DNA from 4 places in the Pseudomonas sp. SK3(2021) genome. Region 2 is predicted to be linked to each of the others. Evidence: predicted binding sites of a transcription regulator. Region 2 holds the regulator's gene; each other region holds the start of a gene.
The links. The regulator FliA, encoded in region 2, starts transcription of late flagellar genes. The targets are predictions, from matches to a motif close to CTAAAGTTTNNNNNNNNNNNGCCGNTAA.

Region 1: IF690_RS14590 (methyl-accepting chemotaxis protein) is a predicted target of FliA. The motif match lies at 3,252-3,279, and genes of this name have one in related genera.
Region 3: motA (flagellar motor stator protein MotA) is a predicted target of FliA. The motif match lies at 5,308-5,335, and genes of this name have one in related genera.
Region 4: IF690_RS23345 (flagellar protein MotY) is a predicted target of FliA. The motif match lies at 3,171-3,198, and genes of this name have one in related genera.

What each region holds. Positions count from the first base shown of each region.
Region 1 covers NZ_CP061943.1:3,247,168-3,254,585, reverse strand. Annotated here, with positions in the region: gene IF690_RS14615 (FMN-dependent NADH-azoreductase) at 1-461, opposite strand, end outside; gene IF690_RS14610 (LysR substrate-binding domain-containing protein) at 591-1,499, shown strand; gene IF690_RS14605 (MmcQ/YjbR family DNA-binding protein) at 1,523-1,867, shown strand; gene IF690_RS14600 (DUF1294 domain-containing protein) at 1,864-2,289, opposite strand; gene IF690_RS14595 (undecaprenyl-diphosphate phosphatase) at 2,289-3,119, opposite strand; gene IF690_RS14590 (methyl-accepting chemotaxis protein) at 3,405-5,039, shown strand; gene pnuC (nicotinamide riboside transporter PnuC) at 5,147-5,713, shown strand; gene IF690_RS14580 (AAA family ATPase) at 5,710-6,234, shown strand; gene fapA (functional amyloid chaperone FapA) at 6,591-7,052, shown strand; gene fapB (fibril amyloid subunit FapB) at 7,054-7,418, shown strand, end outside.
Region 2 covers NZ_CP061943.1:1,995,490-2,002,907, reverse strand. Annotated here, with positions in the region: gene IF690_RS09080 (chemotaxis protein CheA) at 1-577, opposite strand, end outside; gene IF690_RS09075 (protein phosphatase CheZ) at 605-1,393, opposite strand; gene IF690_RS09070 (chemotaxis response regulator CheY) at 1,424-1,795, opposite strand; gene fliA (RNA polymerase sigma factor FliA) at 1,955-2,695, opposite strand; gene fleN (flagellar synthesis regulator FleN) at 2,692-3,522, opposite strand; gene flhF (flagellar biosynthesis GTPase FlhF) at 3,641-4,957, opposite strand; gene flhA (flagellar biosynthesis protein FlhA) at 4,969-7,098, opposite strand; gene flhB (flagellar biosynthesis protein FlhB) at 7,336-7,418, opposite strand, start outside.
Region 3 covers NZ_CP061943.1:828,568-835,985, forward strand. Annotated here, with positions in the region: gene IF690_RS03690 (AhpA/YtjB family protein) at 1-541, opposite strand, end outside; gene serB (phosphoserine phosphatase SerB) at 676-1,890, shown strand; gene asd (archaetidylserine decarboxylase) at 1,962-2,822, opposite strand; gene rhdA (thiosulfate sulfurtransferase) at 2,840-3,655, opposite strand; gene IF690_RS03710 (HDOD domain-containing protein) at 3,699-5,237, opposite strand; gene motA (flagellar motor stator protein MotA) at 5,404-6,255, shown strand; gene motB (flagellar motor protein MotB) at 6,259-7,299, shown strand; gene rsgA (small ribosomal subunit biogenesis GTPase RsgA) at 7,385-7,418, opposite strand, start outside.
Region 4 covers NZ_CP061943.1:5,305,449-5,312,866, forward strand. Annotated here, with positions in the region: gene IF690_RS23335 (response regulator transcription factor) at 1-505, opposite strand, end outside; gene IF690_RS23340 (argininosuccinate synthase) at 852-2,069, opposite strand; gene IF690_RS23345 (flagellar protein MotY) at 2,199-3,107, opposite strand; gene pyrC (dihydroorotase) at 3,264-4,310, shown strand; gene rnt (ribonuclease T) at 4,307-4,981, shown strand; gene IF690_RS23360 (peroxiredoxin) at 5,052-5,654, opposite strand; gene IF690_RS23365 (bacterioferritin-associated ferredoxin) at 5,981-6,199, shown strand; gene bfr (bacterioferritin) at 6,401-6,874, shown strand; gene grxD (Grx4 family monothiol glutaredoxin) at 6,995-7,333, opposite strand.

The DNA of each region.
Region 1 (7,418 bases), 1.3 Mb from region 2:
TCGTGAGCCACGCCAGTGGCCTGGCCGGCGTGCAGGCCGCCGGAGGTGGAGACCACCACGACTTTCTTGCCACCGCACAGGCCTTCGGGGCCGGCTTCGGTGTAGCGGAAGGTCTGGCCGGCGACGGCGATGCGGTCGATCCAGGCCTTGAGTTGGGTCGGGATGGTGAAATTGTACATAGGCGCGGCGATCACCACTGCGTCGGCGGCCTGGAATTCGGCGAGGGTCGACGCGCTCAGCTCGGCTTCGTGCTGCTGGGCGGCGTTGCGTACTTCGGCCGGGGTACCGGCGGCCACCAGGGTGGCGGAGCTGAAGTGGCTGATGGCATCGGCGGCCAGGTCGCGGTAGGTCACTTCAACGCTGGCATCGGCGTTTTTCCAGGCCTTGACCACGCTTTCGCTCAACTGACGGGAAGCCGAGTTGTCACCAAGGATGCTCGAATCGATATGCAGCAGTTTCATCTGGGATTCTCCAAGTGAGGATCGCCACCGGGCGACCAATTGAGGACAATCCTACAGATGAAACCAATAGCTGATTAGCCAGGATAAATGCGATAGTTTGTCCTATCAGCAGGACAATCGAGACGTTCCATGCAAGACCTCAACGATCTTTATTACTTCGCCAAGGTGGTGGAAGCCGGTGGTTTTGCCGCCGCCGGGCGTTTACTGGGAGTGCCCAAATCCCGTTTGTCGCGGCGTATCGCCGAGCTGGAAGAACGGCTGCACACCCGCTTGCTGCAACGCACCACCCGCCAATTGAAGCTGACCACGGTCGGCGAACGTTATCTGCGTCACTGCCAGGCCATGCTGCTGGAGGCGGAAATGGCCGACGAGGCCGTGGCCAGCATGTCCAGCGAACCTCGCGGGCGCCTGCGGGTGTCCTGCCCGGTGGGCCTGGCCCAGCATATGTTGCCGAATGTGGTCGCCTCCTTTCTCGCGCAGTATCCCCAGGTCCAGCTGGACATGCAGTTGCTCAACCGCCGAGTGGATGTGGTCGCCGAAGGCATCGACGTGGCGCTGCGGGTTCGCGAGCATGGCGACGAAGATCCCTTGCTGGTGACCCGGCGCCTGCGCCAGGCACAGACCGTGATGGTCGCCAGCCCGGCGTTCGCCCGGGAATGGCCGATCCACACCCCCGAAGACCTGCACAAGGTGCCGGTGCTGGGTGCCCTGGAGGCCGACCGCATGGTGCATCTGCGCATGCTCGACGCCCAGGACGAGAAATGCGACCTGGTCCTGGAGGCGCGCCTGGGCATCGACGACTTCCTCGTGCGTCGCTCCTGCGCCCTCGCCGGCCTTGGCTGTACCATCCTGCCGATGATGTATTGCGAGGAAGAGCTGCAGACCGGGCAACTGGTGCAACTGCTGCCGCAATGGTCGTTGCCTGGTGGTTGGCTGCAGGCGGTCTACCCTCACCGACGCGGCGTGCTGCCGGCGGTAAGGGCGTGGATCGAGCATGTCAGCGAAGCGTTCAAAGACTGCGGAGACCGAATGTTATGACGGCCGCGATAAAAGGAAAAACCATGACTGAAGCGGATGTGGCGCAATTCTGCCTGGACTTGCCAGGGGCGCGCGAAGACTACAAGTGGGGCGGCGTGCGGGTGTTTTCCGTGGCTGGCAACAAGATGTTCGCCCTGCAGAACCTGCGGGGCGAGTCACTGGCGTTCAAGGTGGACAAGGAGCTGTTCCTCGGCCATGTCGACCGTCCCGGCATCGCGCCGGCGCCGTACCTGGCCCGGGCGCACTGGATCATCATGCAGACGCCCTACCCGCTGGGCGCCGGTGAACTGCGGGACTTGCTGCAGCGCTCCCACCAGTTGGTAGTGAGCAAGCTGCCCAAGCGGGTACAGGCCGGGTTGTTACTCTAGAACAGCGAAAACAGGCTGCCTTCGAGAAACAGCCGGTCGATCCAGAACACCTGGTGCAGCAGCACGATCAGCCAGAACACCAGTTGATAGGACAGCTTGCGGGTCTTGTGGCGAAAGGCCTGCTGCGCCAGCAAGGCGCCTGGCCAGCCACCGGCCAGCTCCACGGCGTGCAGGACGTTTTCCGGGGTCCGCCAGCTGTCGCTGCGGGCCTTGCGCTTGTCGCTCCAGTAAAGAAAGAACGTCAGCACGCTGACCGCGCCATAGGCCGCCAGCGGTATCCAGGAAATCCCCTTCAGGCCCAACAGCAGCGAACCGCACAGAGGCAAGGCGCAGAGCAGCAGGAAGATCGCCGCCTTGAGCCTTGGCTGCTGGATCCGAGCCCCGGCGACTTCGCCAGGGCGGTTCTGGTTGCGTGCGTTCATCAGGCGTGTACCGCGGTCCAGTCGACCCAGCCGAACTGCCAGGTGGCGAGGATCACCAGGCCGAAGGCAATGCGATACCAGGCAAACGCCGCGTAGCTGTGGTTGGCGATGAACTTGAGCAGGCCCCTGACCGCGATCATCGCGAAGATGAACGAGGTGATGAAACCGACGGCGAACACCGGCAGGTCGTCCGGCTGGAACAGGTTGCGGTACTTGTAGCCCGAGTAGACCGCGGCACCGACCATGGTCGGCATGGCCAGGAAAAATGAGAACTCGGTGGCGGTCTTGCGCGACAGGCCGAACAACAGGCCGCCGATAATGGTCGAGCCCGAGCGCGAGGTGCCTGGGATCATCGCCAGGCACTGGGCGAAACCGACCTTCAAGGCATCTTTCCAGCTGATTTCGTCCACGTTGTTGGCATGTATTTCATGCTGCCGGCGTTCGGCCCAGAGCATGACCAGGCCACCCACCACCAGCGCCGTGGCGACGGTGATCGGGTTGAACAGGTATTCATGGATCAGGTCGGCGAAGATCACCCCCAGCACCACGGCGGGCATGAAGGCGATCAGCAGGTTGAGGGTGAAACGCTGGGCGTTGCGCTGGGTCGGCAGGCCGGTGACCACGTCGAGGATCTTGCGGCGAAACTCCCAGACCACCGCGAGAATGGCCCCCAGCTGAATGATGATGTTGAACGCCATGGCGCGCTCGCCGCCGAAGTTGAGCAAGTCCGCAACGATAATCTGGTGGCCCGTGCTGCTGATGGGCAGAAACTCCGTCAGCCCTTCCACAATTCCCAAAATCAATGCCTGTACGGCAGTCCAAAGCTCCATCAATCCCCCGAAGGCCATGCCGTGGCATGCCTTTTTAGTTTTTCTTCAATCTTCACTGACGCGTGCATCGCGACTTCGCAGCCGCAATAGGATCATCATCGCCCTTGAAAATTCCGTGAAAAATCAGCCGGATTCAGGTTTTTCGCGATGAAGCCGAAATCCTAACAGACAGACGCGATAAACGCTGTCGCGTTGAGAGAATCCGATCGACCTGACTGCAAGGAGCGCATGACGGATGTACAGGGTGTTTCCATTACAAGAACAACAATCGGGAGTGACAGATTCATGAACAGCTTACGCAGAATGTCGATCAGCCGCCGGCTGTGGCTGATCCTGATTGTGGCGGTGCTGATGCTGCTGACCCTGGGCATGCTGATGCTCAAGCAGATCCACGACGACCTGTACCAGGCCAAGGCCCAGAAGACCCAGCACGTGGTGCAGACCGCCAATGGCGTGCTGGCCTATTTCCAGGGCCTGGAAAGCGCCGGCAGCCTCGATCGCGCGACGGCGCAGAAGCAGGCGCTGAGCGCCATACGCAATCTGCGCTACGACCAGAGCGACTATTTCTGGATCAACGACCTGACCCCGGTCATGGTCATGCACCCGACCAACCCCAAGCTCGATGGCCAGAACCTCTCGGCCATTCGCGATCCCGACGGCTTTGCCCTGTTCAACGAAATGGTGGCCGTCGCCAAAGCCAAGGGCGCCGGCATGGTCAACTATCGCTGGCCGAAACCGGGCGCCAGCGAGCCGGTGCAGAAGACCTCCTATGTCCAGCTGTTCCAGCCCTGGGGCTGGATCATCGGTTCGGGGGTGTACATCGACGACGTGGAGGTCGAGTTCCGCAGCCAGCTGGTGAAAGCCTCGGCCGGCGGCATCGCCATTGCCCTGCTCATGGCCCTGCTGGTGCTGCTGATCGCCCGCAGCATCGTCCGCCCGCTGCAGGAAACCGTGCACGCCATGGCCAACATCGCCAGCGGCGAAAGCGACCTGACCCGTACCCTCGACACCCACGGCCAGGATGAAGTCACCGAGCTGGCCCGGCACTTCAACGGCTTCACCGCCAAGCTGCGTCTTGTGGTCAGCCAGTTGCAAGTGTCGGCCAGCGCCCTGGCGCAATCCTCCACCGACCTGGGGACCAACGCCAGCCAGGCCCAGGAACGCAGCCAGCAGCAGTCGCAGCAGATGGAACTGGTGGCCACCGCCATCAACCAGGTGACCTACGGCGTACAGGACGTGGCGAAGAATGCCGAGCACGCCGCCAGCGAGATGCGCGACGCCGAAGCCCAGGCCCAGCAGGGCCAGGTCAATATCGACGGCAGCCTGCAGCAGATCGACCGGCTGTCGGCCACCATCGACCAGGCCGTGGAGGTGATTCGCACCCTGGCCCAGGAAAGCACCCAGATCGGCAGCGTGCTGGAAGTGATCCACGCCATCGCCGAGCAAACCAACCTGCTGGCGCTCAACGCGGCGATCGAAGCCGCCCGTGCCGGCGAACAGGGCCGTGGGTTCGCCGTGGTGGCCGATGAAGTGCGCCTGCTGGCCCAGCGGACGCAGAAGTCCACCGCCGAGATCCAGTCGATGATCGAGCGCCTGCAAGGGCACTCGGAAGCCGCAGTGAAAGTCATCGGCGACAGCAGCCGGGCTTCGCGGCAGACCATCGAGCAGGCCGGGCTGGCCGGGGAAAGCCTGAATGCCATCGGCCAGGCCCTGCGCAACCTCAACGGGCTGAACGCCTCCATCGCCAGCGCCACCCTGCAACAGGCCCACGTGGTCGAAGACATCAACCAGAACGTGACCCAGGCCGCCGGCCTGTCCCACAGCACGGCCCTGGCGGCCGAGCAGTCCAGTGCCGCCAGCCTGCACCTGAAAGAGCTGAGCGAGCAGCTCAACGGCCTGTTGCGCCAGTTCCGGGTCTGAGACGTTCCGTTGGCGGGGTTCGCCCCGCCACGGTTGCCGGCCTTCACTAACATGCAAGGCCGCTTCTGGTTACAATCCGCACCCTCCTCCGCTTCCAGGTAGTTTTCATGTCCGGGCTTGAACTGTTCGCCGCTGCACTCGGCGTGATCGCCGTCTGGCTGACAGTCAGACAGAACCCCTGGTGCTGGCCGATCGGCCTGGTCATGGTGCTGCTGTACAGCTGGATCTTCTTCGAGGTGAAGCTGTATTCGGACATGCTGCTGCAAGTGGTCTACGCCGCCCTGCAACTCTATGGCTGGTGGCAATGGACCCGCGGCGGCGCCAGCCACCAGGGGCGTCCGGTCAGCCTGCTGGCGCCCCGCTCGATGCTGTTGGGCCTGAGCCTCGGGGCGGTCGGCAGCCTGCTGCTGGGGGCCGCCATGGCCCATTGGACCGATGCCGCGCAACCCTGGCTGGACGCCGCGTTGACCGGTTTCAGCCTGGTGGCGCAATGGTGGATGGCGCAGAAGCATGTGCAATGCTGGCCGCTGTGGATTGCCGTCGACGTGATTTTTGTCGGCCTGTTCATCTACAAGGACCTGTACCTGACCGCGGCACTGTACGGGCTGTTCACCCTGCTGGCCGTACAGGGCTGGCGCGCCTGGCGGGCCGACCCGGCGTTGCGCCCGGCATGAAGGTCCTGGTACTGACCGGCCCCGAGTCCAGCGGCAAAAGCTGGCTCAGCGGCCACTTGCAGGCGCGCTTCGGTGGCATCCAGGTGGGCGAGTACGTCCGCCATTTCATCGAACAGCATCGGCGCGACACCTGCCTGGCGGATATCCCGGAGATTGCCCGCGGCCAGTTGGCCTGGGAAGACCAGGCCCGGGCGCAACACCCGCCGCTGCTGATTCTCGACACGCACCTGCTGAGCAATATGCTCTGGAGCCAGACCCTGTTCGGCGCCTGCCCGGACTGGCTGGAACCCGAGCTGCTGGCTCGCGGCTATGATCTGCACCTGCTCCTCTCGCCGGAAGATGTCGGCTGGTGCGACGATGGCCAGCGCTGCCAACCCGAACTGAGCGAGCGCCTGGCCTTCTTCAAGGCCACCGGTGATTGGCTGGTGCGACACCAGCAGCCCTTCGAAGTGATTCGCGGCGACTGGGAGACCCGTCGGCAGCGGGCATTCAAGCGGGTCGAGCGCCTGCTTCAGGGTTAGCCGGATCCTTTCCTTGTCCGCGGTTTTTCTCCTCTGCAAGCAGGACAAATGTCCACTCCTGAAACACCCGTCGCTGCGCAAAGCGGCCAATTCAAAGGGCTTCTCATTGCCCTTCAGCCATCTGTTAAAACGCTGATACAGCCCGTCGCGAGCCTCCCGATCCAGAGCGTCGCCATGGTACTACCAGGCTGCCGGAGGCGACACGGGTCTCATCGTTGAAACACCCCTGTCCCTGTAACACCCTTGTCTATTCGTAACCTGTTGAATTTTTGAAACAATCAAAAAAGCGGCACGGCTTCTGCTCTCTACCCTCGCAACGCCGGCTAAGGCCAGCGATAGAAGAAGGGAATGCTGCCGTGGAGAATCGCAATTCAGCTCTGACCCACCTCCTGCTGATCGGCTGTGCCATCAGCTCGCTGCTCAGCCTCCCGGTCCAGGCTGCCGGCGACATCAGGGACGGCCGGATTGTTCTCGACCGCGACGTGCAACCTCGTAGCGTCGGCCGCCCTCCGCTGCATCCTGACCCCTACCCGACCACCGTCAATGCCAACCCATCGGCGCGGGTCAAACAGATGACCAGCAATACCGAGTTGAGCGACGGCGATTTTGCCGGGGTCAGCAGCGGTTCCACGATCAGCAGCAACGTCATGCCCAACGGTGTGAACCTGCAGGGGCTGAACACCGTCACCAACCCCAACGGCATGACCGGCATGAGCGCCGGCCACGGCGGCGGCAGCGGTGGCGCCATCTCCGGCACCATCAACCGCTCGCTGAATTCTGGCCTGGCTCCTTTGGGCAGACTGGCCGGAGGCCAATGAGATGACTCGTACCCTCGTATGGCTTGCCCTGTTCGGCTGTGCTTCGGTGATGGCCGACCCAGGCATCCAGGCGGTGGACACCGCCACCCTTCACAACTCCGGCGCCCGCTACAACGGCAACTTCAACGTCAACCAGGCCGCCGGCGACCAACAGCAACAGACCAACACACGCGCCATCGCCATCGGCACCGACGCCCAGGCCACCACCGTGGTCCGGCAGAAGCTCGGCACACCGGCCAGCAGCGCGATCGACGCCACCAGCAGCATCGGCGGCAACGCTTTCAGCAACGGCAACGGGGTCCTGGGCGTGAACCAGGGAGCCGGGGCCAACAACCAGATGGTCAACGCAATGCGGGTGGGCATCAG
Region 2 (7,418 bases):
CGGTCGCGGGCGCAACGGGGGCAACAGCGGCCGGGGCTTCGGCCTCGGCCTTGGCGGCATTGAGAGAATCGAGCAACTGCTCGAACTCGCTGTCGGTAATATCGCCGGACTCGCTTTCGGCCGATTCGGCAACGCTTTCAACAACTGCCTCAACCTCGGCCACCGGCGCGGCGACCTCCTCGGCTCCGGCAGGCTCGGCCAGGCGGGCCAGGGCAGCCAGCAACTCCGGGGTGGCGGCGGTGATCTCGGTACGCTCGCGCACCTGGCCGAACATGCCGTTCACCGCGTCCAGCGCTTCGAGCACCACGTCCATCAGTTCCGCGTCGACGCGACGCTCACCCTTGCGCAGGATGTCGAACACGTTTTCGGCGATGTGGCAGCACTCCACCAGCTCGTTGAGCTGGAGGAAGCCGGCGCCCCCTTTTACAGTGTGAAAACCGCGAAAAATTGCGTTGAGCAGATCCGCATCGTCCGGCCGGCTTTCCAGCTCGACCAGTTGTTCGGACAGTTGCTCTAGAATCTCGCCGGCCTCAACCAGAAAATCCTGGAGGATTTCTTCATCGGCGCCGAAGCTCATTAATGGGTGCTCCTACTAGGTCTGAGCCTAAAATCCAAGGCTGGAAAGCAAATCGTCGACATCGTCCTGACCGGATACAACGTCTTCACGTTTATCGGCATGAATCTGCGGACCTTCACCCTTGGCCAGATGTTTTTGCGGATCTTTTTCAGCAAGGATCGATTCACGGTCATGTTCGATGCCGGCAAAACGATCGACTTGGCTGGCCATCAGGACCAGCTTGAGCAGGTTGCTCTCGACTTCGGTGACCAACTGGGTCACGCGCTTGATCACCTGACCGGTCAGGTCCTGGTAGTCCTGCGCCAGCAGAATGTCGTTGAGGTTGCTCGATACCGCGCGCGTCTCTTGCTCGCTGCGGGTCAGGAAACCGTCCACCCGGCGGGCCAGGTCGCGGAACTCCTCGGCGCCCAGTTCGCGGCGCATGAAACGTCCCCAGTCGGCGCTCAGGGCCTGGGCTTCGCTGCTCAGGCCATTGACCAACGGGGTGGCGCTCTCGACCAGATCCATGGTGCGGTTGGCCGCGGCCTCGGTCAGCCTGACCACATAAGACAGGCGCTCGGTGGCATCCGTGATCTGTGAAACTTCCTCGGCTTGCGGCATATGCGGGTCAATCTGGAAATTGACGATGGCGCTATGCAGCTCGCGGGTGAGCTTGCCGACTTCCTGGTACAGGCCGCGGTCACGGGTCTGGTTGAGCTCATGGATCAGTTGCACGGCTTCGCCGAACTTGCCTTTTTCGAGGCTGTCGACCAGTTCGAGTGCGTGTTTTTTCAGGGTCGATTCGAAATCGCCCAATGAAGATTCGTTGTGCTCCATAGCTCCCCCGTGGCGGAATGGTTCCACATCTCAACCGATGCGTTCGAAGATCTTCTCGATCTTTTCTTTCAACGCCTGGGCCGTGAAGGGCTTGACCACATAGCCGTTTACGCCGGCCTGGGCAGCTTCGATGATCTGTTCGCGCTTGGCTTCAGCGGTCACCATGAGTACCGGCAGGTGCTTGAGTTTTTCATCGGCGCGCACATGGCGCAGCAGATCGATACCGGTCATGCCAGGCATGTTCCAGTCCGTTACCAGAAAGTCGATGCTCCCACTGTTGAGGACCGGAATGGCGGTGGTGCCATCGTCAGCCTCGACCGTGTTGGTGAACCCCAGGTCACGCAACAGGTTTTTTATGATCCGCCGCATCGTTGAGAAGTCATCAACGATGAGGATTTTCATGTTCTTGTCCAATTCGACCTCCAAGCAGTCTTAAACGCGTCCAGCACCTGAACGCGCCATTCAATCAATCAGGCAGAGCACTCAACGACTGCATGGAATACACACCGCAAGACCGGCAACGTCGTGCCAGTCTCGTTCGCAGTGTCCCCACACTGCCTGTCAGCGCGCTCGCCACTCCCCCAAACGCCCCCGCAAACGGGCCGCGCACTGGCTGTGTAACTGGCTGACCCGCGATTCGCTGACTCCCAGGACCTCACCGATTTCCTTGAGGTTCAGCTCTTCGTCGTAGTACAGCGCCAAGACCAGTCGCTCACGCTCCGGCAAATTGGCAATCGCGTCCGCCAGCGCGGCCTGGAAACGTTCGTCCTCCAGGTCGCGCGACGGCTCGAGATGAGCACTCGCGCCATCCTCATGCAGCCCTTCATGCTCGCCGTCCTGCAACAGGTCGTCGAAGCTGAACAGGCGACTGCCCAAGGTGTCGTTCAAAATCCCGTAATAATCGTCGAGACTCAATTGAAGTTCGGCCGCAACTTCATGATCTTTAGCGTCACGACCGGTTTTAGCTTCAATTGCGCGAATGGCATCGCTCACCATCCGGGTATTGCGATGTACCGAACGCGGCGCCCAGTCACCTTTACGGACCTCATCGAGCATCGCACCACGGATACGGATACCCGCGTACGTCTCGAAACTCGCGCCCTTGCTCGCGTCGTACTTGGTCGACACTTCGAGCAGGCCGATCATCCCGGCCTGGATCAGGTCTTCGACCTGGACACTGGCCGGCAGGCGCGCCAGCAGGTGATAGGCAATACGCTTGACCAGGGGCGCATAACGCTCGATCAATTCGTACTGGCTGTCACGTGCCGACTTTTTGTAAAGGTTGTAGCCGCTGGCGCTCATAGCACCGGTCCCGCTGTCTGATGCACTAGCCGCTCGACGAAAAATTCCAGATGCCCACGTGGGTTGGCCGGCAACGGCCAGGTATCGACTTTCTGCGCGATGGCCTTGAACGCCAGCGAGCATTTCGAACGCGGAAACGCCTCATAGACCGCACGCTGCTTTTGCACGGCCTTGCGCACGCATTCGTCGTAAGGCACGGCGCCGACATATTGTAGGGCCACGTCCAGGAAGCGATCCGTGACCTTGGTCAACTTGGCGAACAGGTTGCGCCCTTCCTGCGGGCTCTGCGCCATGTTGGCGAGCACACGGAAGCGGTTCATGCCGTAGTCGCGGTTGAGCAGCTTGATCAGCGCGTAGGCGTCGGTGATCGAGGTCGGTTCGTCGCAGACCACCAGCAAGACTTCCTGCGCGGCGCGGACGAAGCTGACCACCGAGTCACCGATGCCGGCAGCGGTGTCGATCACCAGCACATCGAGATTGTCGCCGATGTCGCTGAAGGCCTGGATCAGGCCGGCATGCTGGGCCGGGCTCAGATGAACCATGCTCTGGGTGCCGGACGCCGCCGGCACGATACGGATTCCACCCGGCCCCTGCAGCAGCACATCGCGCAGCTCGCAGCGGCCCTCGATCACGTCGGCGAGGGTCCGTTTGGGGGTCAGTCCCAATAGCACGTCGACGTTAGCCAGACCCAGGTCGGCGTCCAGCAGCATGACGCGCCGGCCGAGCTCCGCTAGGGCCAGGGACAAGTTCACTGACACGTTAGTCTTGCCGACGCCACCCTTGCCGCCGGTCACCGCGATCACCTGTACGGGATGCATGCTGCCCATGTTCTTTCTTTACCTTGTCTTACTTAGACGGGGCCACATAACTGGCTGCGCGTTCACCAACGGAACAATGCCTGGCAGACCATCGATGTAGGTACATTGCAATCTTTTCATGATTCCCTCAGCCAACCCGCTTGGTCGGGTTGTGGTAGAGGTCAGCGAACATGTCAGCCATGGCTTCTTCGCTGGGTTCTTCCTGCATCTGCACGCTCACCGCACGACTGACCAGCTGATGACGGCGCGGCAAGTGCAGATCGTCCGGAATCCGCGGGCCATCGGTCAGATAGGCAACGGGGAGTTCGTGACTGATCGCCAGGCTCAACACCTCACCAAGGCTGGCGGTTTCATCCAGTTTAGTCAGGATGCAGCCGGCCAGCCCGCAACGCTTGTAGCTGTGGTACGCGGCGGTTAGAACCTGTTTCTGGCTGGTGGTTGCCAATACCAGATAATTTTTTGCCCTGATCCCGCGTCCGGCCAGACTTTCCAGCTGCATGCGCAGGGCCGGGTCGCTGGCTTGCAGGCCGGCGGTGTCGATCAGCACCACGCGTTTGCGCAGCAGCGGATCGAGGGCTTGCGCCAGGGACTGGCCCGGGTCGACATGGGTCACCGAGACGTTGAGGATCCGGCCCAGGGTCTTGAGCTGCTCCTGGGCGCCGATGCGGTAGCTGTCCATGCTCACCAGCGCGATGTTCTGCGCGCCGTACTTGAGCACGTAGCGGGCGGCCAGCTTGGCCAGGGTGGTGGTCTTGCCCATGCCGGCGGGGCCGACCATGGCGATCACTCCACCCTCTTCCAATGGCTCGACTTCCGGGGTCACGATCATCCGCGCCAGGTGGGCCAGGAGCATGCGCCAGGCCTGGCGGGGCTCGTCGATTTCAGTGATCAGCGCCAGCAGGTCGCGGGCCAGCGGACCGGACAAGCCGATACGCTGCAGGCGCCGCCACAGGTTGGCCTGCTCGGGCCGGCTGCCTTGCAGCTGGCTCCAGGCCAGGGAACCGAGCTGGACTTCCAGCAGCTCGCGCAAGCCGTTGAGTTCAAAACGCATCGAGTCCAGTGCCCGCTGATCGACAGCCGGCGCGGCGGCCACCGGAGCCGGGCGATGGGGCTCGCTGAACGTCGGTTCGATCAGCGGCTCGGCGGCGGTCAGCGGCAGGCCGGCGAACAGCTGGCGATTGGTGCTGCCATCGCCATCGCCACGCAGGCTCAGTTCCGCCTGGGCGGTGACGATGCGCGACTGAGTCTTGCGCAGTTCGTCCTCGAGCTCCATGTTCGGAACCCGCGGCGCCAGCGCCGACAGCTTGTAATCCAGGGCAGCCGTCAGCTCGACACCGCCAGCGATGCGGCGATTGCCAATGATGGCGGCGTCGGCGCCCAGCTCATCACGAACCAGCTTCATGGCCTGACGCATATCGGCGGCGAAAAAACGCTTAACTTGCATAACCCACTACCTCAGCCGTTGGGCCCTACTGTCGCAACGATGGTCACTTGCTTGTTGTCAGGGATTTCCTGATAAGCCAACACGTGCAAGCCCGGGACCGCCAGGCGCCCGAACCGCGAGAGCATCGCGCGGACCGGACCGGCTACCAGCAGAATCACCGGTTGACCTTGCATTTCCTGGCGCTGCGCAGCTTCGATCAACGAACGCTGCAGCTTTTCAGCCATGCTTGGCTCCAACAGAACCCCCTCTTCCGAGCCCTGTCCTGCCTTCTGCAGACTGTTGAGCAAAATCTGTTCCAACCTGGGCTCCAAGGTGATCACAGGCAGCTCGGACTCAGTCCCTACAATGCTTTGCACGATGGCGCGTGACAATCCGACGCGCACCGCGGCCACCAAAGCGGCAGTATCTTGACTCTTGGCGGCATTGTTCGCGATGGCCTCGGCAATGCTGCGGATATCGCGCACCGGCACCTGTTCGGCCAGCAGCGCCTGCAACACCTTGAGCAACTGGGACAACGAGAGAACGCCCGGCACCAGCTCTTCCGCCAGCTTCGGCGAGCCCTTGGCCAGCAGTTGCAGGAGCTGCTGGACTTCTTCGTGGCCGATCAGCTCGCTGGAGTGCTTGTAGAGAATCTGGTTGAGGTGGGTGGCGACCACGGTACTGGCGTCGACCACGGTGTAGCCCAGCGACTGCGCCTGGGCGCGCTGGCTGATCTCGATCCACACCGCCTCCAGGCCGAAGGCCGGATCTTTGGCGGTGATACCGTTGAGCGTGCCATAGACCTGCCCCGGATTGATCGCCAGCTCGCGATCCGGGTAAATCTCGGCCTCGGCCAGGATCACCCCCATCAGCGTCAGCCGGTAAGCACTGGGCGCCAGGTCGAGGTTGTCACGAATATGCACGGTCGGCATGAGGAAGCCCAGGTCCTGGGACAGCTTCTTGCGCACGCCCTTGATCCGCGCCAGCAGTTGCCCACCCTGGTTGCGGTCCACCAGGGGAATCAGCCGATAGCCGACTTCCAGGCCGATCATGTCGATCTGGGTCACGTCATCCCAGCCCAGCTCCTTGGTTTCCATGGCGCGGGCCGGCGAAGGCAGCAGTTCCTGCTGGCGCTTGACCTCTTCCAGCGCCTTGACCCTGACCACGTTCTGGCGCCTCCAGAACAGGTACGCGGCGCCGGCCGCCAGGGCCGCCATGCTCAGGAAGGAAAAGTGCGGCATGCCCGGCACCAGGCCCATCACCGCCATCAGGCCGGCGGCGACGGCCAGGGCCCGGGGCGAGGCGAACATCTGCCGGTTGATCTGCTTGCCCATGTCTTCGGAACCGGAAGCACGGGTCACCATGATCGCGGCCGCGGTGGACAGCAACAGCGATGGCAATTGCGCCACCAAACCGTCACCGATGGTCAGCAAGGCGTAGACCCGACCGGCATCGCCGAAGGACATGTGGTGCTGGAAGATACCGACCGCCATGCCGCCGATCAGGTTGATGAACAGAATCAGCAGGCCGGCGATGGCGTCACCACGGACGAACTTGCTGGCACCGTCCATGGAACCGTAGAACTCGGCTTCCTGGGCCACTTCCTGGCGCCGCGCCTTGGCCTGGGCCTGGTCGATCAGGCCGGCGTTGAGGTCGGCGTCGATGGCCATCTGCTTGCCCGGCATCGCATCGAGGGTGAAACGCGCGCTCACCTCGGAAATCCGCCCGGCCCCCTTGGTCACCACCACGAAGTTGATGATCATCAGGATCGCGAACACCACGATACCGACCACGTAGTTACCGCCGATCACCACCTCGCCGAAGGCCTGGATCACCTTGCCGGCGGCAGCGTGACCGTCCTGGCCGTGGAGCATCACCACCCGCGTGGAAGCCACGTTCAGCGCCAGGCGCAGCAGGGTCGCCACCAGCAGGATGGTCGGGAATACCGCGAAATCCAGCGGCCGCAGGGCATACACGCAGACCAGCAGGACAACGATCGACAGGGCGATGTTGAAGGTAAAGAACACGTCCAGCAGGAACGGTGGCACCGGCAGCATCATCATGGCCAGCATGACCAGCAGCAACAGCGGCACACCCAGGTTCCCCCGACTGAGGTCAGCCAGGTTAGTGCGAGCCGTACTGATTAACTGAGAGCGATCCACCGGTATTCCCCGTTCCCTTGAAGCAAACTTTTGACGCCTGGAAGCGGCGCAGGGCGGGTATTGCAAGAAGCCTTCCAACTTTGGCCTGGAAGGAAAACTGATTTATGGCGTTGCGCCATCAGTCGTCATAAAAGGCGCTTTCAGCGCCATCGCGAGCAAGCTCGCTCCTACAGGCCGGGCGTGAATTCTGCAGGAGCGAGCTTGCTCGCGATAACGTCGGCACAGCCAACGCCGACCTCAGGCATCGCGACGCAAATCCGGTGGAATCGGCAGGTCCTTGAGCGGATCGGGGCGCTTGCCCTTGCCGGCGCGGTGCTGGC
Region 3 (7,418 bases), 1.2 Mb from region 2:
CCAGGGCCAAAGCCAGCAGGATGGCGCTGAGAATGCCCATGCTCTGCAGGCTGATGGTCATCGGCTGCTGGAACTGTTCCATGTCCAGGCTGATGCGCAGGTTGCCCGCGGTCACGTCCTGGAAGGTGATCTTGGTCTGGTAGACGCCTTCGGTTTCACCCAGCAGGCTGCTTTTCGGGCGTTGACCGGCTTCGGCGAGGATGCGGTTGTCCACGCTGTAGATCGCCGCGTGGGCCACCAGCGGGTTCTTGGTCAGGTTGTTCAGCAGCACGTTGAGGCTGAGGATGTCGTTGGACACCAACAGCTCGGTGGCCGAGGTCGCGGTCTGGGTGGTCAGGCTCTGACCCAGGGCGTCGGCTTGTTCGTGCATGGCCTGCTTGAACTGCAGCCCCATCACGCAGGCATAGATCACCAGGGCCAGGGCGACCAGGATCACGTTATGGCTGGCAATGCGCAATGCAATCGGTACACGGCGATGACGCAGTGCACGGAAGATCAGCAGGAAGAAGTTATCGGTTTTAACTGGCGTGGGCCGGTTCACTGAGCTCGGCTCTTTTGTCCGTGAAGTTGAGGCGCAGTATAGCGACAGGCCCTAGACCGGCAAAGCGCTGGCTGTGCCCGATGGTCACTGAAAGTGGGTAGAATGCGGTTTTTTTCCACCTGCGGGGGTGCGCCTTGCGCGAAATCGTCCTGATAAACATCACCGGTGAAGACCGTCCGGGTCTCACTGCAGCCATTACCGGCGTTCTGGCCCAGGGTGGTGTGAACATTCTCGACATCGGTCAGGCGGTGATCCACGACACTCTGTCGTTCGGCATCCTGGTTGAAATTCCGGAGAACGAGCAGAGTTCGTCGGTGCTCAAGGACATTCTGTTCACCGCCTATGAACTGAACCAGCAGGTCCGTTTCACGCCGGTTTCCGAAGAGGATTACCAGCAGTGGGTCGGTGGCCAGGGCAAGAAGCGCCATATCGTGACGTTGCTGACCCGCAAGGTCACCGCCGAGCAGTTGCAGCGCGTCAGTTCGATCACCGCCAAGTACGGCCTGAACATCGACCATATCGATCGCCTCTCCGGGCGCATGCCGCTGGATACCCCGGCCGACAAGGGCAAGGGTTGCATCGAGTTCTCCGTGCGTGGCGAAGCGGCCGATCCGCAGGCGTTGCGTGCCGAGTTCCTGAGCGTCGCCCAGGAGCTGAACGTCGATATCGCCTTCCAGGAAGACTCGCTGTTCCGTCGTAACCGCCGCCTGGCGGTGTTCGACATGGACTCGACGCTGATCGAGGCGGAAGTCATCGACGAGCTGGCCAAGGCGGCCGGCGTGGGTGACCGCGTGGCGGAAATCACCGAGCGGGCCATGGCCGGCGAGCTGGATTTCCGGGCCAGCTTCAAGGAACGCCTGGCCTTGCTCCAGGGCCTGGACATCAAGGTGCTGGACTCCATCGGCGCATCGCTGCGCCTGACCGAAGGCGCCGAGACCCTGTTCGCCGAACTCAAGCGCCTGGGCTACAAGACCGCGATCCTCTCGGGTGGCTTCACCTACTTCGCCAAGCAATTGCAGGCCAAGCTGGGGATCGACTACGTATTCGCCAATGAGCTGGAAGTGGTCGACGGCAAGGTGACCGGTGTCGCGGTCGAGCCGATTGTCGACGCCCAGCGCAAGGCCGATCTGTTGCGCGAGCTGGCTGCCAAGGAAGGTTTGCGCCTGGAGCAGACCATCGCGGTCGGCGACGGCGCCAACGACCTGCCGATGCTGGCGATCGCCGGCCTGGGCGTGGCCTTCCGCGCCAAGCCGCTGGTCAAACAGTCGGCCAAGCAGGCGATTTCCACCCTGGGCCTGGATGGCGTGCTTTATCTGCTGGGTTTCCGCGATCGCGACGGCCAGCTCTGAGCCGAGTCCAAGGCAAAAAAAACGCCGCGATCCGCGGCGTTTTTTTATCTCCGGCTTTTTATGCCCAAAGCTCAGGCCTTGGGTAGACCCATGCCCTGGCCCATCTGCACCGGCGAGCCGGCCATCAGTTCTTCGGCCCACTGCACTTGCTCCGGCCCGAACAGCACGATCGCGGTGGAGCCCAGCTTGAAACGGCCCAATTCGGCGCCCTTTTCCAGATGGATCGGTGCGCGGGCGGCTTCGTCGTAGCGCACGGTCTTCAGTTCGCGCTTCGGCGGAGTCACCAGGCCGGCCCAGACGGTTTCGATCGAAGCCACGATCATCGCGCCCACCAGCACCACGGCCATCGGGCCGCGCTCGGTATCGAAAACGCACACCACGCGCTCGTTGCGGGCGAACAGCTCCGGCACGTTTTCCGCGGTGGTCTGGTTGACCGAGAAGATCCGCCCTGGCACGTAGACCATTTCCCGCAGGGTGCCGGCCAGCGGCATGTGCACGCGGTGGTAGTCCTTCGGCGACAGGTAGATGGTGGCGAAGTCGCCGCCCATGAAGGGGGCTGCCAGGGCCGAGTCACCACCCAGCAGCTCCAGCACGCTGAAGCTGTGGCCCTTGGCCTGGAATACCCGGCCGTGTTCGATCGGGCCGAGCTGGCTGACCGCGCCGTCGGCCGGGCTGAGGATCGCGCCCGGAGTCTGGTCCAGCGGGCGGGCGCCGTCTTTCAGGGCGCGGGTGAAGAAGGCGTTGAAGTGCTCGTAGGCGGTTAGGTCTTCCACCAGCGCTTGCGACATGTCCACCTGATAACGCTTGGCGAACCAGGCGGTGAAGGCATTCTTGAACCAGCGCACGCGGCACTCGGCAATGCAGCCGGCCAGGCGCGACAGCAGGTGATGAGGCAGCAGGTACTGGCTGAGGATAAACAAACGCTTTTTCATTAACTGTCCTTAAAACCTTAAATCTCTACGGGCGTGTCAGGGTGGTTGCCCCATTCGCCCCAGGAACCGGCATAGCCTTTGACTCGCGGATAACCGAGCGCCTTGGCCACCAGGTAGGTGAAGCCAGAGCGGTGGTGAGTCTGGCAGTGGGTAATCACTTCTTTGTCTTTGCTGATGCCGAGTTGTTCGAGGATCTGCGGCATGTCGGCGCGGATCCGCAGGTTGCGCGCCTGGTCCATGCCCGCCGTCCACTCGAAGTTGATCGCGCCAGGAATGTGTCCACCCTTGGCGGCGAGGACTTTCTCTCCCGAGTACTCCAGCGGGCCGCGGGCATCCCAGATCGCCAGGTCGGCCGCGCCAAGCCGGCTTTGCAGGTATTCGCGGGTGGCGGTCGGCTCGTCGTGCAGGGTCAGGGCGACAGGGCCGGCAACGGCAGCCGGGACTTCGCTCGAGACCGGCAGGCCGTCCGCCAGCCAGGCCAGCAGCCCGCCATCCAGGTAGTGGTAGCGGGAGTGGCCGATGACATCCAGCAACCAGATGAACCGCCCGGCCCAGCCGCCGCCTTCGTCGTCGTAGACCACGTAGACCGCATCAGGGTTATGCCCCAGTTCGCCGAACAGGGCTTCCAGGGCCGCCTGTGGTGGCATCAGCCCGGGCGCCGGCGCCTGACCGAGCTGGGTGCGTTTAGGGTCGACGAAACGCGCGCCGGGGATGTGGCCCGCGGCATAGCGGGCGGCGCTGGTCAGGTCCACCAGAATCAGTTCGCGGGCATCCAGGCGAGGGAGCAGGTCGCTCGGCTCGATCACCAGCGGCAAGCCAGAGAAGTCAGGCATGTGAGGTCTCCAGGGCACAAAGGGGAGGATTGTAGCGCAAGCGTCAGCGGCTGCGGTTGGTAAAGCTGTGCAGGGCCTTTTCGATGCATTGGGCGGTCTTGCCGAACGCCTGTACGGAGATTTCCGAGAGGGGCTGGCCACCCTGGTCGGCGACGATCAGCATGATCACCCGGCCATTGCTGGGCACCGAGCGCATCAGCAGATGCTCGCCGCGAAACAGCGTGCGCAGGCTGGTGGGCAGGCGGGCGGAGAACTGGGCGTTGTTGGTCGGTGTCAGGCGCACTTGCGCCGGGGCCTCCAGCAGCCGCTGCAATACGCTGCTCTGGCTGATCGTCAGCATCAGGCTCGAGGCTTGCGCGGGCAGTCCGGCGATCTGATGCACCCGCAACTGGGTCCGCGTGCGATCGACCATCAGCAGCATCACCCGGCGCATGCCGCACGCCACCAGGGCGTCGCGGGCAAAGGTGGTGAGGTGCATGGCATTGCTGAAACGGCTGGGTTCCACCAGCAATTCGCTGCACTGCTTGCGCCATTTGGCCAGGTCTTCGGCGGTTGGCGCGGCGACCGGGAGCTCGCCGCGATGCACGCGCCGGGCCTCCCAGGGCCAGAGCAGCGCCTCGGCCGGGTGCCACAGGTCGGGCATGTGATGATGCCGGGCACTCTGCGCGGCTTGCTGGTGCAGCTGTTGTTGCAGCTCATCCATCGACATTTGCAGGTACAGGCTGGTCAGGTATTGCCAGCGCATGCAGTGCGGGCCGGTCCAGGACTCTTGCGCCGAGAGGGCCAGGGCGTTGGCCAGCAACACACTGTTGGCCGGCTGGTTCAGCCAGCGCTGTAGGGCCGGGTCGGCATCCAGGCACTGTTGCTGGTGCAGCGGGTGGGCGTTATCCCGGGCAATATGCAAGGCCTTGGCCAACTGGTCCTGCTCGTCGATCAGCAGGCGGTAGCCTTGCTGTACCCAGATCGGCAGGTGCCAGGCCTCCACCAGGGCCTGGCCCAGTTGAAGCAGGCCGACGCCGAACAGTTGCTGCTCGACCTCCTGGGCCGGTTCGGCCTTGTGGACGACCCGCAGCTCCCACTCTTCGAGCAGTTTTGGATAGGTCAGCGCCAAGGGCCACAGCGGCGAGAGAAACAGCAGGCTGCCCCAGTGAATGTCCTGCCAGAGCCTGGCCAGGCGCCCGGCGAAAAAGCCGTTGGCCTGTTGGGTCGCATGCTGGCTGATCAGTTGCAACTGGCGCAGCCCGACCGGGATCTCCTGCTCGGGCTGGGCAGGCAGGCGGGCGAGCAATTCTTCGGTGCGCGCAAGGCCCAGGCGGTTGAGGGCAACCTCGAGGTTCTCGGCCGGCTCGCCCATGCTGCCGTGGGTGTGGCGATTGGCTTCGCGAATCACGCTCAAGGCCAGCGCGGGGCTGTCCTGCATCAGGTCGGCAATGTCGCGCAACGAGCTGCGGCTGTCCCTGATGGCTTTGCAGACCCGATCGTGGCTGGCTTGCGGCACCGGCAAGCGGACCGCGTCAAGCAGCTTTATCCAGGATTCGAGGGAGTGGGGGGTGGTAGTTGGGACTGTCGTTTCATTAGACATGGCTGGGCGCAATCATCGTCTGCTGTAAACACGCCCAGAGCGGGCCAAACTGGCTTTTCGCCTTAACGGCCTATAGTCTGGCGCAGTTTTGCCGATAAGTAGAAGAAGAGTTTTAAGAACTTCCGAATATGACCTTGAACCCGACTCAGTAAGTACCTTCCTACCTATGGCTAAAATTATCGGCATCATCGTCGTGTTCGCGAGCGTGCTCGGCGGATACGTGCTTTCTCACGGCAAGATTGCCGCCCTGATCCAGCCTTTCGAGGTCATGATTATCGGCGGCGCCGCGCTGGGGGCGTTCCTGCAGGCGAACCCCGGCTACATGACCATGCACGTGCTCAAGAAGTCCTTGGGGATGTTCGGTTCGCGCTTTTCCCAGACCTTCTACCTGGAAGTGCTGGGGCTGATCTACGAGATCCTCAACAAGAGCCGCCGCGAAGGCATGATGGCGATCGAGGGCGATATCGAAGACGCCGCCGCCAGCCCGATTTTCGCCAAGTACCCATCCGTGCTCAAAGACGAACGCATGACCGCGTTCATCTGTGATTACCTGCGCATCATGTCCTCCGGCAACATGGCTCCCCACGAGCTGGAAGGCCTGTTCGACATGGAGCTGTTCAGCCTCAAGGAAGACCTCGAGCATCCGTCCCATGCGGTCAATGGCATCGCCGACGGCATGCCGGGTTTCGGTATCGTCGCGGCGGTACTGGGCATCGTGGTGACCATGGCGTCCCTGGGCGATGGCGACCAGAAGTCCATCGGCCTGCACGTAGGCGCGGCGCTGGTCGGTACCTTCTTCGGTATTCTCGCGGCCTACGGCTTCTTCGGCCCGCTGGCCCACTCCCTGGCCCACGACGCCAAGGAAGAGCTGAACGTCTACGAAGCCATCAAGGCTTCCCTGGTGGCCTCGGCTTCCGGCATGCCGCCATCGCTGGCCGTGGAGTTCGGGCGCAAGGTCCTGTACCCGGCGCACCGTCCGAGCTTCGCCGAGCTGGAACAAGCGGTTCGCGGTCGCTAAGCCATGGAAAACAATCAGCCGATTATCATCAAGCGCGTCAAGCGCTTTGCCGGCGGGCATCACGGCGGGGCGTGGAAGATCGCCTTCGCCGACTTCGCCACGGCGATGATGGCGTTCTTCCTGGTGCTGTGGCTGTTGTCCACCGCGACCCCGGAACAGAAGATCGCCATCTCCGGTTACTTCAAGGACCCGATCGGCTTCTCGGAAAGCGGTACGCCCTACATCATTGACCTGGGCGGTTCTCCCGAGCTGGCGCCGGACAACACGCTCAACCCCGAGATCAAGTCGCAGCCGCAGCCGGACAAGGTCACGGTCGATACCGATCAGGTCGAGGGCATGGCCGAGCAGGTTGAAAGAGAGCGCCTGGAGTTGTTGCTGCAGGAGTTGCAGAACAAGGTCGAAGAAAACCCGCAATTGCAGAAGTTCAAGGACCAGATCCTGTTCGAGATCACTCCGGACGGCCTGCGTATCCAGATCATCGATTCGGAAAACCGGCCGATGTTCGACTCCGGCAGTGCGCGTCTGAAGCCGTACTTCGAGGACATCCTGCTGGCCATGGCCGACACCATCAAGGCGGTGCCGAACAAGATCAGCATCAGCGGTCACACCGATGCCAAGCCTTACTCGGGCACCGGCGATTTCGGCAACTGGGAGCTTTCGGCCAACCGTGCCAACGCCGCGCGTCGGGCGCTGGTGGCGGGCAGCTACCCGGACGGTCAGGTGGCTCGCGTGGTGGGTTATGCCTCGTCGTCGCTGTTCGATCGCAAGGACCCGTTCAACCCGATCAACCGGCGTATCGACATTGTGGTGCTGACCAAGAAGGCCCAGCGCGCGATCGAAGGTGAAGTCGCTCCCGAGACTCCGGCACCGACCCAGGGCCAGGGTGCCCAGGGCGAAGTACCGGTCGACCCGAACGCCTTGCCGCCGGAGCAGGAGCCGTTGCCGGCCCATGAGCTGCGCGAGCGCCTGAATATCTTCGACGATGCTGCGCCGAAGACCGAAGGCGCGGCGGCCCCCGCCGCTACGCCTCCAGCCGCGCGGTGATCGGTAAAAGCAGGCTCTGTTAACGAGTGCTCAAAAAAAGGCCGCGATCATCGCGGCCTTTTTTGTTTTTGCATGGGGCTGCTTATTAATAGCTGCTGTCCGGCAGGCTGGCGATGATC
Region 4 (7,418 bases), 3.2 Mb from region 2:
CAATCTCCTTGTTGGTCTGCCCACCGGCGAGTTGCTTCAAGACCATCAGTTCCCGCCCGGACAGGCTGGACAACATCCCCTCCTCGCTGGCGATGCCCAGGCTCGAGCGCAGGGTATGCAAGGCTTCGTTGGGAAAGTAACTGTAGCCAGCCAGGACTGCCCTGACGGCGCTGATCAATTCAGTGATGTCCTGCTGCTTGCACACATAGCCTGCAGCGCCGGCCTGCATGCAACGCATGGAGAAAGGACCAGGTACTTGCAGGCTCAATACCAGCACTTTGGTCGACATGGCTTTTGACGAAAGTCTGGCGATAACTTCCAGGCCATCGAGTTTGGGAATACCAATATCAAGAATAAGGATGTCTGGAACATGTTCATAAGACAGTTTCAGGGCATCCATGCCATTGTCCGCCTCGGCAACTACTTCAAAACCGTGCCGTTCCATCAGCATGCGCACAGCCAGACGAGTGACGGGATGATCATCTACGATCAAAACTTTCTTCATGGGTAAGTCCAGAGTCCGCTATTGGTTTTTCAAGCAAACACCATAACCCAGTCATTTGGCCCGTGGCATGGCCACGCCCCGAGCCAGCATCGCCCCGAGAAGTTCCTTACAAACAATACGGATTTGCCCTACAAGGAAAACTTGAACGTCGCTCCTTATATATAAACACCTCCGGATCCCCTACATTTTGTATTGAAAAGAACATAGGGAAAGATAGTCGAGAAGCCATTGAAACAATGTCCTCTGTAAACTTGAGTCATGGCCTCAAGCTACCCGTCGATCGATTAATCATCAGGTATAAAAAAGCCCCGCTCATGGCGGGGCTCCTTTAAAACGACTCAAGGCATCAGAACAGAGTCCGTCCCTTGTTGGCCGCGATACGCATGCGCAGGGCATTGAGCTTGATGAAACCAGCCGCATCCGCCTGGTTGTAGGCGCCGCCGTCTTCTTCGAAGGTCGCGATGTTGGCATCGAACAGCGACTCATCGGACTTGCGACCGGTGACGATCACATTGCCCTTGTACAGCTTCAGGCGAACCACGCCGTTCACGTGGACCTGGGAAGCATCGATCATCTGTTGCAGCATCAGGCGCTCTGGGCTCCACCAGTAGCCGGTGTAGATCAGGCTGGCGTACTTGGGCATCAGCTCGTCTTTCAGGTGAGCCACTTCGCGATCCAGGGTGATCGATTCGATCGCCCGGTGAGCGCGCAGCATGATGGTGCCGCCCGGGGTTTCGTAGCAGCCGCGGGACTTCATGCCGACATAGCGGTTTTCCACGATGTCCAGACGACCGATGCCGTTTTCACCGCCGATGCGGTTCAGGGTCGCCAGCACGGTGGCCGGGGTCATCTCGACGCCGTCGATCGCCACGATGTCGCCGTTGCGATAGGTCAGCTCGATGTAGGTCGGGGTGTTGGGAGCCTTCTCCGGGGAGACGGTCCAGCGCCACATGTCTTCTTCGTGCTCGGTCCAGGTGTCTTCCAGCACACCGCCTTCATAGGAGATGTGCAGCAGGTTGGCATCCATCGAGTACGGGGATTTCTTCTTGCCGTGACGCTCGATCGGGATCGCGTGCTTCTCGGCGTAGTCCATCAATTTCTCACGGGACAGCAGGTCCCACTCGCGCCACGGAGCGATCACTTTTACGCCTGGCTTCAAGGCGTAGGCGCCCAGTTCGAAACGAACCTGGTCATTGCCCTTGCCGGTAGCGCCATGGGAAATGGCGTCGGCGCCGGTTTCGTTGGCGATCTCGATCAGGCGCTTGGCGATCAACGGACGAGCGATGGAGGTACCCAACAGGTACTCACCTTCGTAAACGGTGTTGGCGCGGAACATCGGGAAAACGAAATCGCGGACGAACTCTTCGCGCAGATCGTCGATGTAGATCTCTTTCACGCCCATGGCTTGCGCCTTGGCACGTGCAGGTTCGACCTCTTCGCCCTGACCCAGGTCAGCGGTGAACGTCACCACTTCACAGTTATAAGTATCCTGCAGCCACTTGAGGATCACCGAAGTGTCCAGGCCGCCGGAATACGCCAGAACGACCTTGTTTACGTCCGCCATGCCATCACTCCACGGGGTTCTACGGAAAGCCAGCAAGTCTACCGATCAACGCGGATAATTTACAGAGGCGCGACAGCTTATGACGACGAAGCGACAGATTATGTCGAGTGCGCGACGACGGCAGCCGTTTCAGGAAGTCGCCGCGGCGTTGGCGGGAGCAGCAGCCTGGGGTGCCGGTTTTTCCGCGACCGGGACGCGTTGCAACTGTACGTTGACCCGACGATTCTTCGCCCGGTTCGCCGCGTTGGTGTTGGGCGCCAATGGATAGCGCTCACCGTGGAAACGCATCTCGATCTGCGATTCGGGAATGCCGTTGGCCTTGAAGAACTCCATCACCGCCAGCGCCCGGCGCCGCGACAGGTCACGGTTGGTCAAGCGGTTGCCGCTGTTGTCCGAGTGGCCGTCGAGCTGGATGTGATTGACCGTCGGATCGGCCTTGAGGAACTCCAGCATCACCTGCAACTTGGCCTTGGCCTTGGCATCCAGATCGATTCCGCCCCCGGGGAAGCCGACCTCGGATTGCCTGACCTGGTCGAAGTTCTGCGGCAACAACTTGGCGACACAACGTTGATAGTCGCCATACGCCTTGCTGAACTTGACCGGCAACAAGCGCACCTCGGACACCCCGCCCTCACGGGAATAGTGACGAACCACCGGGCTGCGCCCATCCATCAATCCACCGATCAGCCGCCCGGCCTGCAGTTGCGAGCTGTTGAACAAAACATCGCCGCTGCCGAGCCGCACCGAACCCAGGTTGATGTCGCCCCGGCCCGGCTGCCACGGCGCGGCCGCCGCGAGCAGCGTGGCCGAACCGCCAGCGAGCATCGGGTTGTAGGCCTTGAGGCGGAAGGTCGCCTGCTCGCCGGCACGGCGCACGAACTCCCCGGAACCGAAATCGGTGATCGGCTGGCTCAGACGGCACTCGAATTTATCGCCTTCGACCGTCCACTCAATGCTCTCCAGACGGGTCTGGAAAGTCAGCGCCATCGCGGGAAGACTGGCGAACACACTGAGCAAGGCTAGATAACGCTGGCGCACGGGAGGCTCCACTGACTTGTACATCACGAAAATCGAAATGCCTGTTTACGGCATACCTTCGGGATATCGGAAGCTTCACGCAAAACTTGATAGCGAGTGCCTGGAAGAGTCTTTTCCGGTAGCATTCACTGGAGTTTGACCCGCCTGGAATCCCCAATGTCCGACCGCCTGACCCTGCTGCGTCCCGACGACTGGCATATTCATCTTCGCGATGGTGCCGTGTTGACCAATACTGTCGCGGATGTCGCGCGCACCTTTGGCCGCGCCATCATCATGCCTAACCTGGTACCTCCGGTGCGCAACGCCGCTGAAGCCGACGCCTATCGCCAGCGCATTCTCGCTGCGCGGCCGGCCGGCAGCCGCTTCGAGCCGCTGATGGTGCTCTACCTTACCGATCGCACCCAGCCCGAAGAAATTCGCGCGGCCAAGGCCAGTGGTTTCGTCCATGCCGCCAAGCTCTACCCGGCCGGGGCGACCACCAACTCGGACTCGGGCGTCACCAGCATCGACAAGATCTTCCCGGCGCTGGAGGCCATGGCCGAAGTCGGCCTGCCGCTGCTGATCCACGGTGAAGTTACCCGCGGTGAGATCGACGTGTTCGACCGCGAGAAGCTGTTCATCGACGAGCACATGCGCCGCGTCGTCGAGCGCTTCCCGACGCTCAAGGTGGTGTTCGAACACATCACCACCCGTGACGCCGTGCAGTTCGTCAACGAGGCCTCGGCCAACGTCGGCGCGACCATCACCGCCCATCACCTGCTGTACAACCGCAATCACATGCTGGTCGGCGGGATTCGCCCGCACTTCTATTGCCTGCCGATTCTCAAGCGCAACGTGCACCAGGAAGCGCTCCTCGACGCCGCCGCCAGCGGCAGCCAGAAGTTCTTCCTCGGCACCGACTCCGCGCCCCATGCCCAGCACGCCAAAGAAGCGGCCTGCGGCTGTGCCGGCTGCTACACCGCCTATGCCGCGATCGAGCTGTACGCCGAAGCCTTCGAACAGCGCAACGCGCTGGACAAGCTGGAAGCCTTCGCCAGCCTCAACGGCCCGCGCTTCTATGGCCTGCCGGCCAACACCGATCGCATCACCCTGGTTCGTGAAGAATGGACCGCCCCTGCCAGCCTGCCATTCGGCGAGCTGACCGTCATCCCGCTGCGCGCCGGTGAAAAACTGCGCTGGCGCCTGCTGGAGGAACACGCGTGAGTGAAGACCATTTCGACGACGAGCAGGACGGTCACAATGGTGGTGGCTCGCGTCATCCAATGGCGGCACGCTTTCGTGGTTACCTGCCGGTAGTCGTCGACGTTGAAACCGGTGGTTTCAACTCGGCCACCGACGCCTTGCTGGAAATTGCCGCGACCATCATCGGCATGGACGAAAAGGGCTTCGTGTTCCCCGAGCACACCCTGTTTTTCCGCGTAGAGCCTTTCGAAGGCGCCAACATCGAAGCCGCGGCGCTGGAGTTCACCGGGATCAAGCTCGACCATCCGCTGCGCATGGCCGTCAGTGAAGAAACCGCGCTGAACGATATCTTCCGCAGCGTGCGCAAGGCGCTGAAAGCCAACGGCTGCAAACGCGCGATCCTGGTCGGGCACAACAGCAGCTTCGACCTGGGCTTCCTCAACGCGGCTGTCGCGCGCCTGGACATGAAGCGCAACCCGTTTCACCCGTTCTCCAGCTTCGACACCGCAACGCTTGCCGGCCTGGCCTATGGCCAAACCGTGCTGGCCAAGGCGTGCCAGGCTGCCGACATCGACTTCGACGGCCGTGAGGCGCACTCCGCCCGCTACGACACCGAGAAGACTGCCGACCTGTTCTGCGGCATCGTCAATCGCTGGAAGGAAATGGGCGGCTGGGAAGACTTCAACGACTGATACCGTCGCTGATCGACCGCGCATAAAAAAACCGGCCCTGAGGCCGGTTTTTTTATGCGTGAAGCGCGGCTTACAGCTTGCCGGCATTCTCGCTCAGGTAAGCGGCAACGCCTTCTGGCGAAGCGGTCATACCCTTGTCGCCCTTCTTCCAGTTGGCCGGGCAGACTTCGCCGTGCTCTTCGTGGAACTGCAGAGCATCGACCAGACGGATCAGCTCTTCCATGTTACGGCCCAGCGGCAGGTCGTTGACGATCTGCGAACGCACGACGCCTTTGTCGTCGATCAGGAACGCGCCACGGAAAGCCACGCCGCCTTCGGACTCAACGTCGTAGGCCTTGGCGATGTCGTGCTTCATGTCGGCAGCCATGATGTACTGAACCTGACCGATGCCGCCGGCATTGATCGGGGTGTTGCGCCAGGCGTTGTGGGTGAAGTGCGAGTCGATCGAAACAGCGATCACTTCAACGTTGCGTGCCTTGAAGTCAGCCATGCGGTGGTCCAGGGCGATCAGCTCGGACGGGCAGACGAAGGTGAAGTCCAGCGGGTAGAAGAACACCAGGCCGTATTTGCCTTTGATGGCCGAGGACAGGGTGAAGCTATCGACGATTTCGCCATTGCCGAGAACGGCGGGAACGGTGAAGTCAGGGGCTTGTTTGCCTACGAGTACGCTCATTGGATATCTCCTGGTGTGATCGAATGAAGAATGAGATCCAGCCTAGTCTGCCGCCGCCAAGCGACAGCCCTGTGACTCGATCCCGCTTCGTAAGGACCGCACATCATACACCGCGTTTTTGAGCTGTCCTTAGTGGTTTTTCCATCCCTGGTGTTCAGTCCGCAAAAAAACAGCCCTGCTGGACAACGCGTCGTCCGCGGTAGAAAAAACCGTTCGTCTGCCAGATGCGTATCTGGCAAAAAGCCCTAGGAAACCACTTTGACAATCATTCTCGTTAACATTAAGATCCGTCGCATTGAGCCCTAACCAGCGACGGTTCTCACCTTATGTATGTCTGCCTCTGCACTGGCGTCACCGACGGACAAATCCGCGATGCAATCTACGACGGTTGCTGCAGCTATCGTGAAGTACGCCAGACGACCGGCGTTGCCAGTCAATGTGGCAAATGTGCCTGCCTCGCCAAGCAGGTGGTACGTGACACCCTGACCGAACTGCAAAGCAGCCAGCCAGCGATTCCTTACCCAGTAGAATTTAATGTTGCGTAATTAACGCCATTTAAAAAAGCCGGACTTCGTGTCCGGCTTTTTTATGCCTGTAATTCAATCGCTTAGCGTCAAAACGCGGAACACAAACATTCTTATTCCGATTAATTTTCATATATTATTCAATAACTTAGGTTTGACACTAATCATTGTGCGGCTCAGACTCCGCCTTATATACCGCTAATTACAGGGCAGGACCCCATCATGAAAGGCGACGTCACAGTCATCCAGCATCTCAACAAGATCCTTGCCAATGAACTGATCGCGATCAATCAGTATTTCCTGCATGCACGCATGTATGAAGACTGGGGCCTGAACAAGCTGGGCAAGCACGAATACCACGAGTCCATCGATGAGATGAAGCATGCGGACAAGTTGATCAAGCGCATCCTCTTCCTCGAAGGCCTGCCGAACGTCCAGGACCTCGGCAAGCTGCACATCGGCGAACACACCAAGGAAATGCTCGAGTGCGACCTGCACATCGAGCGTACCGGCCACACCGACCTGAAAGCCGCCATCGCCCATTGCGAATCGGTTGGCGACTTCGGTAGCCGCGAGCTGCTGGAAGACATCCTGGAATCGGAAGAAGAACATATCGACTGGTTGGAAACCCAACTGGGCCTGATCGATAAAGTCGGCCTGGAAAACTACCTGCAATCGCAGATGGGCGACGAGTAACTCCTCTCAAGGTTCAGCCCACAAAAAAGCCCCGCCTCTCTCACGAGGGCGGGGCTTTTTATTCGTGGACAAATCCACGCAGCCTGCAGGAGCGAACTTGTCGCCCCTGCAAGGGGCAAATCAGGCTTCGGTCTTGGCAGCGGCTTTTTCAGCGGCGGCCTTGATCAGGGTCTGCAACTCACCATTGGCGAACATCTCGGCCATGATGTCGCTGCCGCCGACCAGTTCACCGGCTACCCACAGTTGCGGAAAAGTAGGCCAGTTGGCGTATTTAGGCAGGTTGGCGCGGATTTCCGGGTTCTGCAGGATGTCCACGTAAGCGAACTTCTCACCACACCCCATCACAGCCTGAGCGGCTTTCGCGGAGAAACCGCACTGCGGGGCATTCGGCGAGCCTTTCATGTAAAGCAGAATGGTGTTGTTGGCAATCTGCTCTTTAATAGTTTCGATGATATCCATGGAGCACCTCGGCTGAACTTTCCGACTCTGTTGTCGACACGGTGGCGCATTGTAACGGAAAGCCGAGCACCATGCTCGGCCTCTC